DNA from 3 places in the Sphingobacterium sp. 1.A.5 genome. Region 1 is predicted to be linked to each of the others. Evidence: riboswitches for the same ligand, from Rfam matches in the RefSeq annotation. Region 1 holds a riboswitch; each other region holds the start of a gene.
What was found. A riboswitch is a leader RNA that binds a small molecule or an ion and turns the genes downstream of it on or off. The one in region 1 is predicted to bind S-adenosylmethionine.
Positions count from the first base shown of each region.

Region 2: it holds a riboswitch for S-adenosylmethionine, as region 1 does, so the genes downstream of both, CRT24_RS07320 (methylenetetrahydrofolate reductase) here and CRT24_RS20320 (5-oxoprolinase) in region 1, are expected to answer to the same signal.
Region 3: it holds a riboswitch for S-adenosylmethionine, as region 1 does, so the genes downstream of both, CRT24_RS18745 (O-acetylhomoserine aminocarboxypropyltransferase/cysteine synthase family protein) here and CRT24_RS20320 (5-oxoprolinase) in region 1, are expected to answer to the same signal.

Region 1 covers NZ_PEBA01000066.1:125,009-131,782, forward strand. Annotated here, with positions in the region: gene idi (isopentenyl-diphosphate Delta-isomerase) at 1-383, opposite strand, end outside; gene CRT24_RS20305 (low specificity L-threonine aldolase) at 440-1,465, opposite strand; gene CRT24_RS20310 (DUF937 domain-containing protein) at 1,566-2,261, opposite strand; gene CRT24_RS20315 (DUF2891 domain-containing protein) at 2,328-3,431, shown strand; gene CRT24_RS20320 (5-oxoprolinase) at 3,616-3,873, opposite strand; SAM-I-IV-variant riboswitch at 3,937-4,031, opposite strand; gene rpoN (RNA polymerase factor sigma-54) at 4,076-5,539, opposite strand; gene CRT24_RS20330 (transglycosylase domain-containing protein) at 5,766-6,774, shown strand, end outside.
Region 2 covers NZ_PEBA01000012.1:60,191-66,964, reverse strand. Annotated here, with positions in the region: gene CRT24_RS07335 (exodeoxyribonuclease V subunit beta) at 1-2,719, opposite strand, end outside; gene CRT24_RS07330 (30S ribosomal protein S16) at 2,963-3,499, shown strand; gene rimM (ribosome maturation factor RimM) at 3,642-4,166, shown strand; SAM riboswitch class I at 4,248-4,347, shown strand; gene CRT24_RS07320 (methylenetetrahydrofolate reductase) at 4,395-5,351, shown strand; gene CRT24_RS07315 (protein O-mannosyl-transferase family) at 5,495-6,774, shown strand, end outside.
Region 3 covers NZ_PEBA01000064.1:184,222-190,995, reverse strand. Annotated here, with positions in the region: gene dapA (4-hydroxy-tetrahydrodipicolinate synthase) at 1-232, shown strand, start outside; gene CRT24_RS18750 (hypothetical protein) at 325-756, shown strand; SAM riboswitch class I at 937-1,050, shown strand; gene CRT24_RS18745 (O-acetylhomoserine aminocarboxypropyltransferase/cysteine synthase family protein) at 1,294-2,601, shown strand; gene metX (homoserine O-acetyltransferase) at 2,648-3,703, shown strand; gene CRT24_RS18735 (homoserine dehydrogenase) at 3,709-4,890, shown strand; gene CRT24_RS18730 (LPXTG cell wall anchor domain-containing protein) at 5,123-5,305, shown strand; gene CRT24_RS18725 (sigma-54 dependent transcriptional regulator) at 5,361-6,740, opposite strand.

The DNA.
Region 1 (6,774 bases):
AAGTTGTTTTGGAAATATTTTCCAATGAAAATATGATCATATTCATTTTCCCATAGGCCATTTTCTAGTTTCTCTTCGTAACTAATCTGGAACACTTCATGAATGTCCACCTGTATTCCCATTTCTTCAAATGTTCTTCTTTTAGCAGCGTTTATGGTAGTTTCATTTGGTCTAGGGTGTCCGCAGCACGCGTTTGTCCACAGGCCTGGGCTATGGTATTTTGAATCAGCTCTTTGCTGCAATATCATGTTGTTATTCTCATCAAATAGAAATACCGAAAATGCTCTATGTTTTTTATTGAGCACATGAGCTTCTTGTTTTTCCATTTCACCGATTTCTTGATCATTCTGATCAACCAATATCACAAATTCTTCTGGAGCCATATTATAGATTTGGGTTAATTTCTAAGATATAGATAATGGGCTATTAAACCTAAGTTCTATTGGATATCTTCAATAAATTGATTTATCCATGACTCTTTTGTTGCCCAAGAAGTAACTAATCTTATAACCACATTTTGTCCATCTAGTTTTTGCCAAATATAGAATTCGTATTTTTCCGCTAGTTTTTCCGCTAAAATCAGGGGGATTATCGGAAATATTTGGTTACTGACAGGTTCTGTTGCAAAAGCATAACCATTGGTCTTGAAAGCGCTTGCTAAATTGGAAGCCATAACATTGGCATGCGTTCCTAGCTCATAAAAAAGGTTATCCTTGAACAATGCTAGGAATTGGGCCCCTAATACACGGCCTTTAGCCATCAATGCTCCCTTTTGTTTCAAGTAATAATCGAACCCTTGAGAAAGCTTATGGTCTTGGAAAACAATGGCTTCGCCTAATAGTGCTCCGTTTTTTGTACCCCCAATATAGAATACATCTGAGAGGCTTGCAATATCTTTGAGGGTTAAATCATTTGCAGAAGAGGTTAGGGCAGTTCCCAATCTTGCACCATCGATAAAAAGTAGCAAATTATTTGATTTGCAGCAATTTGAGATTTCCAAGAGTTCAGCTTTGCTGTAGATGCTGCCCAATTCTGTACATTGTGAAATGTATACCATAGCTGGTTTAACCATATGATTGTCGGTATGTGCATCCACAATAGCTTGGATACCTACAGAATTTATTTTGCCTTCGCGACTTGGAATAAGGTTTATTTTATGCCCTGAATTTTCTATTGCTCCCGTTTCGTGGACTTCAATATGTCCAGTGTCTGCTGCAATAACAGATTCATATGGTTTCAAAAGGTGACTGATAACAAGGAGGTTTGCTTGAGTTCCCCCTGAAACAAAGAATATTTGAGAATCGGGGTTGCCGGTTTCTTTGATGATATATTCCTTTGCTTGTTTGCAGATGCTATCTGCTCCATATCCTGGCTCTTGAACTAGATTTGTTTGGATTAGGGTTTCGAGGATTTTAGGGTGAGCACCTTCGCTATAGTCGTTTTTAAAACTGATTTTTGATTCCATGCGTAAATATAATTGTTTTCGCACATCAACCCTATTAAAACAAAAAAGAGGACAATTTAATCATAAACTGCCCTCTGGTTGTTGTATAAATATAGTTCAATTATTTTCCAAACATTCCGGCTAAGCTATCTAAGATGCTGCCTTTAGTATTTTTGTCGTTCTTTTGGTCGAAGAATTGTCCAACTAGATCACCAAGACCACCAGAGATATTCGGTTGTGAAGAATTTGTAGGAGCTTGGTCATTTGCTTGAGATCCACCTCCCAGTACACTACCAATTAGGTCTCCAATTCCACCACCCGAAGAGCCTGCATTCGATGATCCACCACCTAAGATATTTCCTAATAAGTCGCCTAAACCGCCTCCAGATCCTGACTCTCCTTGAGATTGTTTTTGCTTGTTCAAATAAGCCATTACCAATGGAGCCAACAAGGCAAGGATTCCGCCAATTTTACCTACACTGATTCCTGATTTTTCAGATAGAGATTCTTTTACATTATCAGTGTTTTTACCAAAGATATTGTTCACCATTTGATCCTCATCTTCTGTTGGACCTTGGTTAAACAGTCCGGCTAGGTTTTCCAAGATGCCACCAGAACCTTTGGTGTCAATAGCTTGTTGAATGCCTTGAGCCCTTTCAGGACTTTTTTGTGCATTATAATTTAATGCAGACATCATTAATGGAATTGCGGCAGAAACTACCCACTGAGTTTGGTTTTTATCAATCCCCAATTTTTCTGATATACCTTCAGTAGCTTGCGATCCGATGCTGCCTGAAATTAAGTCACTAATGTTCATTTTGTAGAATGTTTTAGTTTATAAATGTTATTTTTAGAACTCAAATATATTGCCAAAATTTTCTGTATGAATAAATTATGTTTAAACATTTTTATAGTTGTAGCGTTGTTGCTCGCAGGATGTAAAAGTGGAGATAAAACCAATGAAAAGATTACTGTTGAGGAAATTAAGTTGGACGAAAATTTATCTAAGATTATTTTCTCCATGCCGACTCATTGTATCGAAGTGGAGTATCCAAATAAACTTGGTCAGGTATTAGGGTCGGATGCTGACCTGAAAAGTCCAAAAAGTTTAAGGCCAATTTTTTATGGCTGTTTTGACTGGCATTCCTCAGTCCATGGTTACTGGTCGATCGTAAAATTGATGAAGCAGTTTCCAGGTCTGGACGCTGACGGAAAGGTAAGAGCGGCATTGAATCAGCATATTACGCCAGAGAATGTAGCTGTGGAATTAGCCTTTTTCAATGATAAAAATAATTTGAGCTTTGAAAGGACCTATGGTTGGGCTTGGTTGTTTAAATTACAGGAAGAATTGTCTACTTGGGAGGATGCGGATGCCAAAAGATGGAAATCCTCACTTCAACCACTGGTCGATCTGTTGGTTACTCGCTATAAAGAATATCTTCCAAAGTTGGTCTACCCGATCCGTGCAGGACAGCATGATAATTCAGCCTTCAGTCTTTCGTTATCCTTGGATTATGCCAATACAGTAGGCGATGATTCTTTTAAACAAGCATTAAAGGAAAATTCTATTCGATTGTTCAAGGATGACAAGAATTGTAATCTAGCTTATGAACCTAGTGGATACGACTTTTTATCACCTTGTTTGGAAGAAGCATATTTGATGAGCAAAGTTTTGGATAAATCAGAATACATTACGTGGTTGAAATCTTTTATGCCTGATTTATTCAATGATGAATTTAAATTAGAACCTGCAATAGTGAAAGATAGGAGTGATGGTAAGTTAGTCCACTTGGATGGGTTAAATTATAGTAGAGCGGCTTGTCTTTTTGGGATTTCGAAAATGGACCCTGCATTGGAGCACTTGAAAAAAGATGCTGTTGAACATTTCAATTTCTCCATTGGAAATTTAAGCGCAAAAGATGATTATATGGGAAGTCATTGGCTTGGGACTTTTGCTTTGTATGCTTTAGGGAGATATGAGATGTGAGATGTGAGATGTGAGACTTTAGACATAAGACATAAGACAACAGACAAAAAAACATACTACAATATGCTTAAGACTATTGAGCCTTAGACTGCTAAAACGAAGACAATAGACAATAGGCTATAGACATTTGTGGCGTCATACCATTTTTTATGTCTAATGTCTATTGTCTAATGTCTATTTCTACCTATTCCGGAATGAGTCTATTTTCTGATAATCTGACTGGTACTCGTTGTATTTGAGTAAATCCATCTTCGGTGCTGATTATTGCGGAGAGATCAATTCCTCGTTTAGATAGGGTGCTCAACAAAGCAGTTCTGAAAGCTGTTTTATTTTTGCCCCAGTTTGATCTAACCAAGTCATTGTTTAGAATTACCAATTCATTGGTGCTGTAGTGGTGAAATTGTTCCACTAGGTGTTGTTGTAAGGGTTTTGTGTTGGACATACAATTAATGTTTAAAGGGTTTAACCATAATTGCATTCAGAGGAGTCTATTTTAAGACCTTGCAATATTCTTTTATTTTGGCTTGCCGCCCGTATCGATTTACCACCGCGGTGTCTTTCACTCGGTTGGTATTGCTCGTGCAATTCTGAATACTCTACAAACTTAGTAGATTATATTTTAATATGCAAGTGAAAATAAAATTTTATAATTCTTTTCTTAAACGTGCTACCGGTATGTTCATTGCTTCACGGTATTTAGCAACAGTACGCCTTGCGATTGAATAACCTTTTTCCTTCAGGATTTCGGTTAATTTCTCATCTGCTAAAGGTTTTCTCTTGTCTTCATTAGCAATACACTCTTCAAGGATCTTTTTCACTTCTTTGTTAGAAACTTCTTCCCCAGATTCTGTCTGAATAGCTTCTGAGAAGAATGATTTTAATAAGAAAGTTCCGAATTCTGTTTGCACATATTTAGAGTTGGCAACACGGGATACAGTTGAAATATCCATTTCGATCTTGTCGGCTATATCCTTTAAGATCATTGGTTTAAGCATTCTGTCGTCGCCAGTTAGGAAGTAGTCATATTGATATTCCATGATAGCATTCATGGTTTTCAAAAGAGTCTGTTGTCTTTGTTTAATAGCATCGATAAACCATTTTGCGGAATCAAGTTTCTGTTTAACGAACTGAACTGCTTCACGCATTTTTTTGTCGTTTTTTTCAGCTTTTTCGTAATGCTCAAACATTTCTTGATAGGACCTTGAAACCCTTAGTTCAGGGGCGTTTCTGCCATTTAATGTCAAGTGAAGGACACCATCATTATTGGAGATATGGAAGTCAGGGATAATCTGCAATTGTTTTCCTGCAGCTGCACCTGAATCACCTGGCTTAGGATTCAATTTCAGGATTTCATTGACGATTTCTTTCAGCTCCTCAGAGTTTACACCTAATTGCTTTTCGATTTTATCGTAATGTTTCTTCGTGAATTCATCAAGGTAATTTTCCACGACCATCATTGCTTGTTGGATAATCGGGTTTGTGAGATCTTTCTTTCTTAACTGGATTGCCAAGCATTCCTGAAGATTCCTTGCTCCAATGCCGGCAGGGTCAAATGATTGAACAATCTTGAGCATTTCTTCGACGTCTTCTTCTTCCACAATTACATTTTGTGAAAACGCAAGGTCGTCGATCAAAGATAGGATAGGTCTCCTTAAGTAACCATCGTCATCAAGAGAACCGATTATTTGTTGACCAACTATATAATCTTTATCAGATAGTGCTAGTAGGTCAAGTTGATTTTGTAGATTTTCGTAGAAGGAATCTTGTACTGCGATTGGGATTTCCTTTTTTCCGTCTTCATCATCATGGTCATATCCACCGCCATAGTCTTTGTAATCATCTTCTTGGATATATTCATCAACACTGAATTCATCTTCATAGCTGTTTTCTTCCATGTTGAAGTCATCATCCGGATCTTTATCGGGGTATTCTTCTACAGGGTCGTTCATGTTAGTCAAACTACCGTCCTCCAGCGCAGGGTTTTCTTCTAATTCTTCTTTTATGCGGGCGTCCAATGAAACTGTTGGCACCTGTAGCAATTTGATGAATTGAATTTGTTGCGGTGAAAGTTTTTGTAATAGTTTTTGCTGTAAAGTTTGTTTTAACATGTCCCCAATAATAAATCACGTAAAAATAGGTAAATATATTTAATAAGGTAAAGTTTATGGTAACAAAAACTGTTTTAGGTACAGTTTTTGCTATTATAATTGTCGGATAAACAGCCTAGTTAAAAACCAAAAAACTCATTTGTTAAAATTCGTTAATTTTCTGGTAAAGCTTCCTTTTTAGGCGAATTGATGTAATTTTTTCCAAAGTTTTGTTCATATTTACCGTATGTTTAAACGTGTTCGGAACAAATTTTTGCGCATCGCACTGATTGTTATTTACTTTGTTATTTTATTTACGTGCGCAGTTCAAATTAACTTTCTAGGCTTGTTCGGTTCTTCACCGACAAAAAAAGAAATTTTATTACCCGAACTAAATGTTTCTTCTGAACTATATACTGCAGATTCTGTATTGATCGCTAGATATTACAAACAGGATCGGGATCCAGTTCCATTTGACAGTATTTCTCCCAATATTATAAATGCTTTGATTGCAACCGAGGATGTTCGCTTTATGAAGCATCACGGAGTTGATTTCTTGGGTTTGTTTGGTGGTATTTTTTCAACCTTAAGTGGAAGTGACCGTGGCGCCAGTACTATAACTCAGCAACTTGCAAAAAATCTATACAGAACAAGGTATCAAGATTCCCAAGGTTTATTGGGTAAAATCCCAGGGATAGGTTTGATCGTCACAAAATATAAAGAGTGGATGACCGCTTTTAAATTGGAAAGCAAATATAGCAAGGAAGAAATATTGACAATGTATCTTAATACGGTTTCCTTTAGTAACAATGCTTACGGGATCAAATCGGCATCCGTTCGTTATTTTGACAAATACCCGAGTGATATAACGGTTAATGAGGCTGCTGTTTTAGTGGGTATGCTCAAAGGTACTACTTTATACAATCCAATCAGAAACCCTAAAAATGCCCTCCAACGAAGAAATGTTGTTTTGGGTCAAATGGCAAAAGAAGGTTATTTGAAACAAGAGGAAGTTGCGAAGTTGAGCAAAGATTCACTAGGTCTTGATTTGAATAATCAAGAAGTGCGAAATTCCAATGATTCATATTTAAGGAATGCCGTTGAAAAATGGTTGGAAGACTGGGCAAAAGAAAATGAGGTTGATATCTACACCAGCGGATTGAAAATATATACTACGATTGATTCAAGAATGCAAAAAATTGCTGAGGATGTCGTAGCTGTAAAAATGAAGGAGCTTCAGCAAAGATTAGATAATG
Region 2 (6,774 bases), on a different contig from region 1:
TGTCACTTATAAATTCATTCTTAATTTCTGAACCCAAAATTTCTCCAGTCTTTTTATCTACCTCATCTTTAAATTGGGGAGCAGTAATATATAAGTGGCTCTTTGCCCTCGTTGTTGCTACATAGAAGGTGTTTAATGCATCCATATAATTGAATAGCATCTCCTCATAATATTGCTTATAAAAAATAGACCTTCCTAGAGATTGAGTGTATTTGACAGGTATTTTTCCGAGATCTGAAAAAGGGCTTTCCAATACATCGATCCAAAAATCACCGTTTATTAATCCATCAAGCTTCCAAGAAGAAAAAGGAATCATAACGACCTCATAAGCTAATCCCTTTGATTTGTGAATCGTCGTAACCTCAATCGCGTTTATCTTGCCATTTGAAGGTAAAACTGCTCTTTCACCATCCTCATCCCAATATTCCAAAAATTGAATAATTCCTCTTTCACCCAACGTAGAAAAAGCTGTAACTAAATCTTTGAAGGCTAATAAATATGGAAGGTGGATACTTCCTTCATCCCCAAGATGATATAATTCAATCAATTTTTCAACCAAATGGACCAAAGGCATTTTTTGCAATGCTGACCAAGATTCAATCAATTCAATGGGAAGTACTTCAGAAAGGTCCTGTAAATTATTCCCTTTAAATTTTAACCAATTGCTCTGTTCAAATTTTGATTTCCCATGCGATAATTGATATAGATACGCCATGTTAGCATGATGGATAACATGCTTGTCCGACTGAAAAACCAAAGCTCTTAAAGTCTCAAGAATAAGATTAATCGCATTATTGGAAATAAGGCTCAACGCATCACCCGAGATAACCTCAAAACTGAGACCTTCCTCATTTTTATAACGCATCAGTTCCTGGATAATAAGTTTCGCTTGAGCATTGCTGCGAACCAAAATACCTATATCAGAAGGTTTGTATTTCCCACTTGAAATCCATTCTCCAATTTTTGTACATAGATCCCTAACAGATTCCTCAATGACTTGGTTATTTCTTGAACGACCACTTGTAACCGGCAAAAAATTGATTTCGATACTGCCCTGAGGTTTTTCGGGGTCGGTTTTGGATATAGGAATCAGTTGTTCGCTATTTTCATAAGCTTTAATCAATAAATTGTTATTGCCTAATGAATTCCACCAGACTAAACCTTCCTCAGATAACCCTTCCGCTACCTTTTCATTAAGAACCGCCTGCATCAATTTGGGTATCTTATCAAACAAATAATTGTTAAGCTTGATTATATTTGGAAGACTCCTATAGTTGGTGTCTAATGTGCCGTTCTCAATAAAATCAACGACATTATGCTCTGATAAATGAAAATGGTTTGAAACCTGTTGATCGATTTGCTGCAAGAGAATACGCCAATCTCCATTTCTCCAACGATAAATGCTCTGCTTTACATCTCCTACAACCAAATGCTCACTTATTTTTCCTGTAGCTACAGAAAGGGCATTTAATAATAACGGACTGTAATTTTTCCATTGAATTCTGGAAGTGTCCTGAAACTCGTCAAATAAAAAATAATTATACCTATTACCTATCTTTTCCCAGATAAAAGTTGGATCAGCATGCTCATCTAAACCTAGTTTATTCAATAAAATCTGTGCATCCGATATCAATTGAGCAGAATTTTCCTTCCTCCATAAACTCAACAAATCGCTCATCTCCTTAAGTAATCTCAAAAAATACAGATTCGTATGCACCGACTGGTAACCAATATAGCTGGCAAAATGTTGTTGAAGGGTTAATATGGCATCCAATGCCGGTTTTATACCTGATATATATTCATAACGAACGACTTTATTGGAATCTGTGAAGGCATCTTCATTATCAGCCAATTCAGAAAACTTGTCGAAAACCTTACTCTGTATATCAGAAATCGATATTTTTCGAACATCGATATTCAACTTGCTAGTTGATACAAACTTATTTCTGGATTTTCCTTTCATCTCTGTTTCATCAACCCCTAAACTTTGATAAACAGATTTATATGTTTCTAAACTTTGGGAAAGTGCTTCTAAAAATGAATTCGTTTTATCCTCTATTTCTTTATTCAAAAGATTGAAAATCTTATTCGTGTCAGAAGAAATCATAAAGCTGTCAAACTCCTGAAAATTCTCCGAAAAGATTAAACCAGCCAACCCCATTAATTGTTGACGGTAGTTCCAATTTTCATTGTTGCTGATTTTTTGCTCTGCATAGCTGATGATCCATTCCAACAACTCTGGTCGCTCATCCAATAACTGATTTAACATCACTGTCAAATCTCTTTTCACTTTATTGGTGTTCATTTCTATGGCATAGCCAGAATCTAAATTCAGCTCGTATGTAAAACTCCAAATTACCTTTTGAGAGAATCCATCAATAGTACTTACTGAAAAATGACTGTAGTCATGAAGGATTCGGCGGTAAACCCTATTTGCTTTCTCTTGAATTGTAATCCTATCCCATGACCCAACCTGTTGTAATTGAGATCTATATTGTTCAATTTCATCACTATCAGCACCTGTCGCCAAGCCGTGAAGAACTGTCATAATCCGATGTTTCATCTCAGCAGTAGCCTTGTTTGTAAAAGTTACTGCCAAAATTTCCCTATAGCTACTTTCCTTAGATAACAATAAAGTCAAATAATGAACCGTTAAACTGAAGGTTTTCCCAGATCCAGCAGAGGCCTTTACAATTTTTAATGGAGCAATTCTTTGCATAAAACGACAATAATTAGAAGAGCTTGAATATCGGAAAATTTTAGAATTAAGTAGTAAGTATTTAGTATTTAGAATGTGAATTGGCTATAAAGTAGTTGATAAATTCGTTGCTTAATCACTTTGTAAAACATTATAAATGTCTAAATACTAAATACTTTGTTCTAAATACTATTTTTTGTATCTTTGCGTCCCCTCCTGCATGTAGCACGGGGGATATGTTGAATACATAAATAAAATTAAAACATGGCAACTAAAATCAGATTGCAAAGACACGGTAAAAAAGGAAAACCTTTTTACCATGTAGTAGTAGCAGACGCACGTTCACCACGTGATGGTAAGTTCATTGAGCGTTTAGGTTCTTATAACCCTAACACTAACCCAGCAACAATTATCTTGGATTTCGAGAAATCATTGGACTGGATGAACAAAGGTGCTCAACCTACTGACACTGTTCGCGCTATCCTTTCTTACAAAGGTGTATTGTACAAAAAACACTTACAAGGTGGTGTGAAAAAAGGTGCTTTTGATGAAGCTAAAGCTGAAGAGCTTTTCGCAGCTTGGACTGAAGGAAAAGATGCACAAATCGAAGGCAAAAAATCAGGCTTGGCAAAATCTAAAGATGATGCTAAAAAAGCTGCTCTAGCTGCTGAAGCTAAGAAAAAAGAAGAAAAAGCTGCCGCTATCGCTGCTAAAAATGCCCCTGTTGCTGAAGAAACAGCTACAGAAGAAGCAGAAGAAGCTGCTGATGCTGCAGAAAACACTGAAGAAACTGAAGGTTAATCCTTACTCTAAAGTATTTGAAAATGCCGGTCTAATCTTAGATCGGCTTTTTTTATAAATACAAACTCCAGAAAAAGGATAAATTAGGAACATTAAATAATACCTATTAATAATTCGTATTTTTGCAAATTAATTTTAAAGTATGACTAAGGATCAGTGTTTTTATATAGGATATATTAGCAAAACCAGAGGGTTGAAAGGAGAAGTCCAAATGTTCTTCGAGTTCGATAATTACATGGACTTGGATTTGGAAATGGTGTTCTTGGAAATAGATAAAAAATTAGTCCCTTTCTTCGTAGATAAAATTAAACTGCAGAATAATAGCACTGCCTATGTCAATTTTGAAGATATTGACCATATCGATAAAGCCCAACCTTTATTAAGAAAAAGCGTATATCTGCCAAATGACAAAATGCCCGAACGTGATCCTGATGATTTTACATACCATGATTTAGTCGGATTTATAGCAATTGAAGAAGGCGAAGGAGAACTGGGAGAAATAACTCATGTACAAGAAATGCCCCAACAATTTATAGCAACAGTGGATATTGATGGTAGAGATGCTATGTTCCCACTAAATGAAGATTTTATTGTGGGTATAGATCCTGAAGAAAAAATAATCGTCCTCAAGTTACCTGAAGGATTGATAGATATGTATTTGGAATAAAAAAGAAGGGAATTCATGCGAATTCCCTTCTTTTTTTGCATAACATTTTGAGATTAAGTTGCTAATAACGATATTAGCCCTCGCTTATAGAGAAAGGCAGAGGGAATAGACCCGCTGAAGCCTTAGCAACCTGACACCAGTCAAGGTGCTACATTCTACCCCGATTAGGGAAAGATAAGCCAAAGAATCAGGATCCGCTGTGTTCTCTCTAAGCCTTAATATATTTTTATGAAAATCGTAGATCATATCAAAAACGCGAAAGGCAAGACGTTATATTCTTTTGAGCTGTTACCGCCTGCAAAAGGACAGGGAATTCAAAGTATCTTTCAAACAATGGACGAACTTATGGAATTCAAACCTCCCTTTATCGACGTGACCTACCATCGCGAAGATTACCTCTACAAACAGCACGCTAATGGATTGTTGGAAAGGGTATCCTATAGAAAACGTCCAGGAACAGTAGCAATCTGCGCCGCAATCATGAGTAAATATAAAGTCGATGCAGTACCTCATTTGATTTGTGGTGGTTTCACTAAAGAAGAAACCGAAAATGCTCTCATTGACTTGAATTTCTTAGGTATTGACAACGTATTGGTACTAAGAGGAGATGCTAGAAAAGGTGATGCAGATTTTATCCCAACACCTGGAGGACATGCTTATGCTACAGACCTCCTAAGACAAGTAGTGGATATGAATGAAGGATCATATCTGCATGAAGATATAGGAAGCTCCGAAAAAACAAACTTCTGTATAGGTGTCGCTGGCTACCCAGAAAAACACTTCGAATCCCCAAACTTCAATACTGACTTTAAATGGTTGAAGAAAAAAGTAGAAATGGGAGCAGAGTTTATCGTAACTCAGATGTTTTTCAATGTAGAGAAATATAAAGAGTTCGTAACGAAATGCCGCGAGAATGATATACATGTGCCTATTATTCCCGGATTAAAACCATTGACAACAAAAAAACAACTTATAACACTACCTCGGATATTCCACCTAGATATTCCCGAAGATTTAAGCGATGCAGTCGAATCCTGCAAAACAAATGCTGATGTAAGACAAGTTGGAGAAGAATGGCTAGTACAACAATGTAAAGAATTAATTGATTTTGGAGTTCCAGTCCTGCATTTCTACACCATGAGTAACCCAGGGCCAACCAAAAAAATCGTAGAGAAATTAGTATAGGATATAATCCATTATTATAAATAATATACAAATAGGCGAATGAGAAATCATTCGCCTGTTTTTTTTACCGCTGTTAAATATTGTTAAGGTGAGATTCTTATAGATATACTTTCTTAAATTTATTTGATAACTAACCATGTATTATGAACTATAATAAAATCAACAATTATCTTGGATGGCTTTGTGGATTCATTGCCCTTCTAGTATATTCTTTTACTGTAGAAAGATCAGTGAGCTGGTGGGATACTGGTGAATTTATTGCAGCAAGTAAAAATCTAGAAGTTGTTCACCAACCTGGTGCACCTTTATTTCTAATGATCCAAAACTTATTCTCAAATTTTGCTCTCGGAAATAATTCCAATATCGCTCTATGGATGAATATTGGATCATCAACTTGTTCTGCTCTGACCATTGTTTTTCTTTTTTGGACTATTACAGCCTTGGCTAGAAAAATTGTTTTGGGAAATAAAGAAGGTTCATCAATCCAATACATCCAAATATTCTCAGCAGGTATAGTGGGTGCATTAGCCTATAGCTTTACAGATTCATTTTGGTATTCGGCAGTTGAGTCGGAGGTTTATGCTATGTCTTCACTCTGTACAGCGATTGTATTCTGGTTAGCACTTAAATGGGAGCGAAGAGCAGATAACCCAGACTCCAATAAATGGCTTTTATTGATCGCTTTTGTTATGGGATTATCAATTGGTGTCCATTTATTAAACCTTCTAACAATCCCCGCCTTAGCATTGATGATCTATTTTAGAAAAGCAAAACATGTTAACTGGAAAGGAGCAGTGATATCGTTTGGTTGGGGCGTCCTTGCGTTAGCATTTATTTTGTGGGGAGTTATTCAGTATTCAGTACGAATAGCATCAAATTTTGATGTGTTTTTCGTGAATACGTTAGGCCTGCCTTTCGGAACAGGTATAGCATTTTTTATTTTGTTAATCATAGCTTGTGCAGTTTATGGCATAATATACTCAATTAAGACAAACAAACCATTATTGAATTTGATAATTCTAGGAATCTGTTTGCTTTGCTTTGGTTTTACTTCTTTTAGTATGGTTTTAATTAGAGCACAAACAAATATTGCTTTAAACAATTATCAGCCAGATAATGCTTTTTCATTTTTAAGCTATTTAAGTAGAGAACAATATATATCCGAACCATTATTTAAAGGACCAACATTTAATTCAAATATTATTGATGTAAATGAAGGCAAAACATATAGAAAAGATGAAAAACAATATGCTGAGATTGATTATGTAAAGGGGTATGAATATGATAAACAAGTTCTTTTTCCGCGATTATATAGTAGTAAACATGCTGATTTTTATAAGCAATATTTAAATTTATCAGAGGGAGAAACTCCAACCATTACAGATAACTTGAAGTTCTTCTTCAATTATCAAATTGGACATAT
Region 3 (6,774 bases), on a different contig from region 1:
AGTTTCTGCATTGGCACATTTATGTAGTGAGGGTAATTTTGAAGAGGCGAGAGCTATTCATTTGGAATTATTAAGCATGATAGACCTTTGTTTTATTGAAGGAAATCCTGCAGGAGTGAAATATATTCTCGAGAAAAAAGGAATTGGAAAGGACAATGTAAGGTTACCGTTGGTACCGGTCAGTTCGAAAACGAAAGAAGCAATAGATGCAGAGATGCAGCTACTAGGATAAAAAAAATAATAGGTTGGCCATGTAGTTTGGCCAACCTTTCTTATTTTTAGGTATTCTTATTGTATCTATAGAAAAACTGAATTAACAAAATAATGGAAACAACTACCCAACAACCCAGCAAAAGGGGTTCAGGCTTTAAAAAGTTCATCAGCTGGTTTCTGCTCATTATCTTCTTGGCCTTCGCAGTATTTGTTTATTTCAAGTACTACTTTGTTTTTGGCGAGGGAGTTAAATCGGGAACTTTAAATTATGCAGTAAAAAAAGGAAATGTCTTTAAGACCTATGAAGGAAAATTGATTCAAGAAGGTATCCGCAGTCAAAATACGGGGACTGGAATTTCAAGCAATGAATTTGAATTTTCTATCGAGAGCGATTCTGTATTTAAAGTATTGGAGTTAAATAGTGGTAAGGCTTTTGATCTTCATTATAAAGAGTACCATGGTGTGCTACCTTGGCGTGGAAACACGCGTTATGTAGTGGATAAAATAATCCAAATGCATGATGCTAAGAACAACACTTTTTAAAAAACTGGTATTGAAATAACAAAATATTTGGGACCTCAAATCATTGTATGTGAATAGGCTAACAAGATTTGAGGTCTTCTTTTTTCTAAAAAAATTGCAAAATTAATTTCCGTAGCCTATATTTGCGGAGTACTTCGATAGTGGTACACTAATCATTACCTCTCTAAAAAAGATGGTCTTGATTTATAAAGAAGTGGCGAGAGACTGGCTCAATGACCCACTGGCAACCTTCAATAAGTATTGAAAAGGTGCCAATTCCTGTCCGAAGCAATAAAGCTCAGGAGCATATAAATAAAATAGACTATGACTTCAGAATTTTCAAAATCAGAATTATTGTATCTTGTCGGAAAACCGACAACAGATTCTTCTATTAAGATTAAATCCATCAACTGTATTTGTATTTCTCGAATGCGATAGTCGTCCTATGGCAGAATTATTCTTATTGAATAGAATTGTCCATACCAATTGACGACCAAATCATAGAACTCAAAGGATTTAATAATTTCATTTTACTAACATGATTAAAAAAATATAAAAATGGCAGATAATAAAAACCTAAAATTTGAAACTTTACAAGTACATGCAGGGCAAGAAGTAGATCCTACTACTGGTTCCAGAGCATTGCCTATATATCAAACTTCTTCTTATGTATTCGAAAACGCAGAACATGGAGCCAACCTTTTTGCATTGAAACAATTCGGTAATATCTATACTAGGATCATGAATCCTACTACTGATGTTTTCGAAAAACGTATAGCAGCATTAGAAGGCGGCGTAGCAGCAGTTGCTGTAGCTTCAGGTCAAGCAGCACAATTTATCGCTTTGACAAACATCCTGGAAGCAGGTGAGAATTTTGTTTCTGGTTCCAACCTTTATGGTGGTACTTATAATCAATTCAAAGTTTCCTTTAAAAGATTGGGTATCGAAGCAAGATTTGCTGAAGATACTGATGCAGATAAGATCGAAGCTTTGATCGATGACAAAACAAAAGCCATCTATGTAGAAACTATCGGCAATCCAAGCTATAATATTCCAGATTTCGAACGCATAGCTTCAGTAGCTAAGAAGCATGACCTTCCATTGATCGTTGACAATACCTTCGGTGCTGGCGGTTATTTGTTCAAGCCTTTAGAGCATGGCGCAAATGTGGTTGTAGAATCAGCAACTAAATGGATTGGCGGCCATGGAACAAGTATTGGTGGCGTAATCATTGATGGCGGTAATTATAATTGGGGCAATGGAAAATTCAAGCAATTTTCGGAACCATCGGAAGGATACCATGGTTTGGTGTTTTCAGATGTATTTGGCGAAGGTGGCCCATTTGGCAACATTCAATTTGCTATCCGTGCAAGAGTTGAAGGATTAAGAGATTTTGGCCCTGCCCTATCCCCTTTCAATTCTTTCTTGTTAGTTCAAGGATTAGAAACATTATCATTACGTGTGCAACGTCACGTTGACAACACGCTAGAGATAGCTCAATGGTTAGATGCGCATCCACAAGTAGAGCATGTAAGCTATCCAGGTTTAAAAAACCACCCATACCATCAAAACGCACAGAAATATCTGAAAAATGGATATGGAGCGGTGCTTTCATTTACCATTAAAGGTGGCGTGGAAAAAGCCAATGAATTTATTGATGCATTAGAATTGATCAGCCATTTGGCAAATGTTGGAGATGCTAAGTCATTGATTATCCATCCAGCAGCAACTACTCACCAACAGTTGAGCGCTGAAGATCAGAAAAAAGCAGGTGTAGCACCAGGTCAATTAAGGCTCTCGGTAGGTATTGAACACATTGAAGATATAAAAGCGGATTTAGCACAAGCATTTGACAAAATCAAATAAGGTGGGGGCCTTATTTGATTTTAATGGAGGAAGATAATTTATTAGAATGAGTTTAAGAACTTTCGGATATAACCAAGATTTCGAATTAGAAAGCGGAAAAAAACTGGCGAATCTTCAAATTGCGTTTCATACTTATGGAACCCTGAATGAAGACAAATCCAATGTGATATGGGTTTGCCATGCTTTGACTGCTAATTCGGATGTGTTTGATTGGTGGCCTGGATTATTTGGTGAAAACGAATTATTCAATGATAAAGACTATTATATAGTTTGTGCAAATGTTTTGGGATCGCATTATGGGACTACGAATCCCCTATCGACAAACCCAGAGACTAATTTGCCTTATTATTCGGATTTTCCTCAATTTACAATTCGTGATATCGTGCATGCTCATCAACTTTTAGCGAATCACCTAGGAATCAACGAGATCAATACCTTAATAGGAGGCTCCTTAGGAGGACAGCAAGCATTGGAATGGACAGTTTCAAAAACAATCAAAATCCATAACCTAATTGCAATTGGCACAAATGCTTTCTTTTCGCCATGGGGTATTGCTTTTAATGAGAGCCAAAGGCTTGCAATTGAAGCTGACTCGTCATTCTTTGAGAAAAAACCTGATGCAGGACTCAAAGGATTAAAAGCCGCCAGAAGTATGGCCCTACTCTCTTATAGGACCTATAATGCGTATGGTACTACCCAAGTAGAATCTGACCATGATAAAACGGATGCATATAAAGCATCGTCTTATCAATCATACCAAGGAGATAAGCTTGTCAATAGGTTCAATGCATTTTCTTATTGGTATCTCACCAAAGCAATGGATAGCCATCACTTAGGTCGCGGAAGAGGTCAGGTCGAACAAGTCCTTAACAGCATTGAAGGTGTAAATACGCTTATCATTGGAATTCCTTCGGATGTGCTGTTTCCACCGTCGGAACAAGAATTTATCGCCAAAAACATCCCTAATGCCGAATATTATGAATTACATTCATTCTTTGGCCATGACGGATTTTTAATCGAAACAAAAACACTGACTCAAGTAATCGGTAATTTCCTTGAGAAAAATAATACAAAAGCAGAAAATCAACTTAATTTAATTTAATAATAATGAGTAAGAAACTTACCATCGGGATGTTCGGATTTGGTGTGGTGGGACAAGGTTTATACGATATCATAAAAACTAAAAACCTAAACTTAGAAATAAAGAAATTTGTAATCAAAAATGCAGACAAAAAAAGAACATTGCCTGCGGAATTATTTACTACTGATGCAAATGCTATCTTGGATGATCCAGAAATCAATACGGTAGTTGAATTAATTGATGATGCTGATGCTGCTTTTGAAATCACTAAAAGAGCGCTGACAACTGGCAAAAATGTTGTTTCAGCAAATAAAAAAATGATCGCAACCCATTTGGAAGAATTGACAGAAATACAAAACCAACATGGCACCTCTCTTTTATATGAAGGAGCAGTTTGTGGTAGTATTCCTATCATCAGAAACTTAGAAGAGTATTACGATAATGAATTATTACATTCAGTAAGTGGGATCTTTAACGGTTCTTCAAATTACATTCTTTCCAAGATATTTAATGAGAACCAAAGTTATGACTCAGCTTTGAAAAAAGCACAGGAATTAGGTTTTGCAGAAACTGATCCTACTCTCGATGTAGGTGGTTATGATCCAAAATTTAAATTAGCCATCGTAGCCTCTCATGCCTATGGTATTTATATCAATCCCGATGAAATCCTAAACTTAGGAATTGATACTTTGGGTGATGCAGATATAAGATATGCTAGAGAGAAAAATTATAAAATCAAGTTAATTCCATTAGCTAAAGAAATCGCAAATAACCAAGTAGTATTATATGTCCTCCCAAAATTCATTTCAAAAGATAACATATTACAGAATGTCGAGAATGAATACAATGGCGTATTAGTAAAAGCTGCATTTGCTGACGAACAGTTTTTCTATGGGAAAGGTGCTGGTGGCCATCCAACGGGATCAGCCGTGCTTTCTGATATTGCAGCTTTAAGGTATGACTATAAATATGAGTACAAAAAACACTTGGAAGCACAGCAAGTTACCTATTCAACGGATTATACTTTAAAAGTTTATTTAAGATATGAAGATGAAGATGTATTGGAAAATATTGAATTCGAAAATATTTCAGAAAGATTTTATAGTAATGACCATAAGTATGTAATCGGCACGATTAATCTTCAAGAAATTATTGCCAAAAGGGGAATCATTCATCAACAAGGGAACTTCCTTGCTGAGATTCTATAATTATAATTAAATTATTTGTGTATAAAAGTGTTAATCTGAGTTTAGATTAGCACTTTTTTTTTCAAATAAGATTTTCAATTTCCTATTTAGAACCACTAATGGTAACATTTGTATTACAAAATGAAGGATTGGCATTTAATAGGTTAAATAATTGTTAATACATTTGCTTTGTCATGGTTTTTGCTTTATATTATTCAGACATTAATAAATAAACTTAAAAATCTAATTAATCATGAGAAAGTGGAATGTGTTAGTATTACTAAATGCAGTATCTATTGGCTTGTTCGCAGAGGACAGGACCAACGCTAGCACTGGTGAGGGATCTGCATTACCGTATATTATTATCGGAATAATTGTTTTGACTGTTGCTTTTTATATGTTATATAGCCGTCAAAAAAGAAAGTTTAACGATTAATTACGAAAAAATACTTAACAAAAGAAAAGGCCTGATTGAATCAGGCCTTTATTATTTAATCTCTTTTGAGTCCAAACTTTTCAATTTTACTGTACAGGTGGCTTCGTTGTATATCGAGGTCATCGGCTGTCTTTGAAACGTTCCAATTATTTCTTTCTAATTTGTATTTGATAAATTCACATTCAGAAAAGTCCTTAAAGTCTTGGAATGAAGTGAATTGTTCCATATCAAATCCATTTCCATTATTTGCAGTACCATTATTAGCTACAGGAGCAGGTCCACCTGGATTTGCAAATTTAAGAACATCATCTTCAGTAATCTTTTTATCGCAAAGAATGATCAAACGTTCAATCATGTTTCTCAGCTCACGGATATTACCGGTCCAAGGCAATGATTGAAGAGCTTTCATAGCGTCTGGCGTAAATGCTTTTACAGGCATACTATATTCAGCACAGATCTCTTCACAGAAAGCGTTTGCTAAGGTAGGAATATCATCCTTTCTATCAGCCAAAGAAGGCACGTGGATCAATATCACACTCAATCGGTGGTACAAGTCCATACGGAAGTTACCTTCTTCAATTTCTTTCAAAAGGTCTTTATTGGTAGCGGCAATAACACGAACGTTTACGTCGATTTCCTTTTCCCCACCTACTCTAGTAATTTTATTTTCCTGTAGAGCTCTCAATACCTTTGCTTGAGCAGAAAGGCTCATATCACCGATTTCATCTAAGAAAAGGGTACCGTTGTTGGCTTGCTCGAATTTTCCGATGCGTTGCTTGACAGCAGAAGTAAAGGATCCTTTTTCGTGACCGAACAATTCTGATTCTATTAATTCAGATGGAATTGCAGCACAGTTCACTTCAACTAAAGTAGAACTTGAACGTCCTGATTTCTCATGCAACCATCTTGCAACGAGTTCCTTACCAGCACCATTCGCACCAGTGATCAAAACTCTCGCTTCCGTTGGAGCAACCTTCTCAATAGTATCTTTAATCAAGTTGATTCCTGAAGAATCACCCAATATTTCTTTTGTTTTTGAGATTTTGCGTTTTAAGACCTTTGTTTCTTTTACTAAAGATCCGCGTTCTAGGGCATTTCTAACTGTAATTAATAACCTATTCAGGTCCAAAGGTTTTTCAAGGAAGTCAAAAGCACCTTTGCGAGCAGCTTCGACAGCTGTTTCTATGGTGCCATGTCCAGATATCATGATGAATGGAATATCTGAAAATTCTTTTGCAGCGGTCAGTACTTCCATACCGTCCATTTTATTCATCTTGATATCACACAATACCAAGTCGATTTTTTCTTTCTGTAGAATCTTCAAGCCATCCTCGCCGTTGTCAACATCTAGAACTTTATAATCTTCATATTCTAAGATGTCTCTTAAAGAGCTACGGATCGGGCGCTCATCATCTATAATTAAAATTGTTGTCATATTTAACACACTTGTTTTATAGGCAATAGAAAAT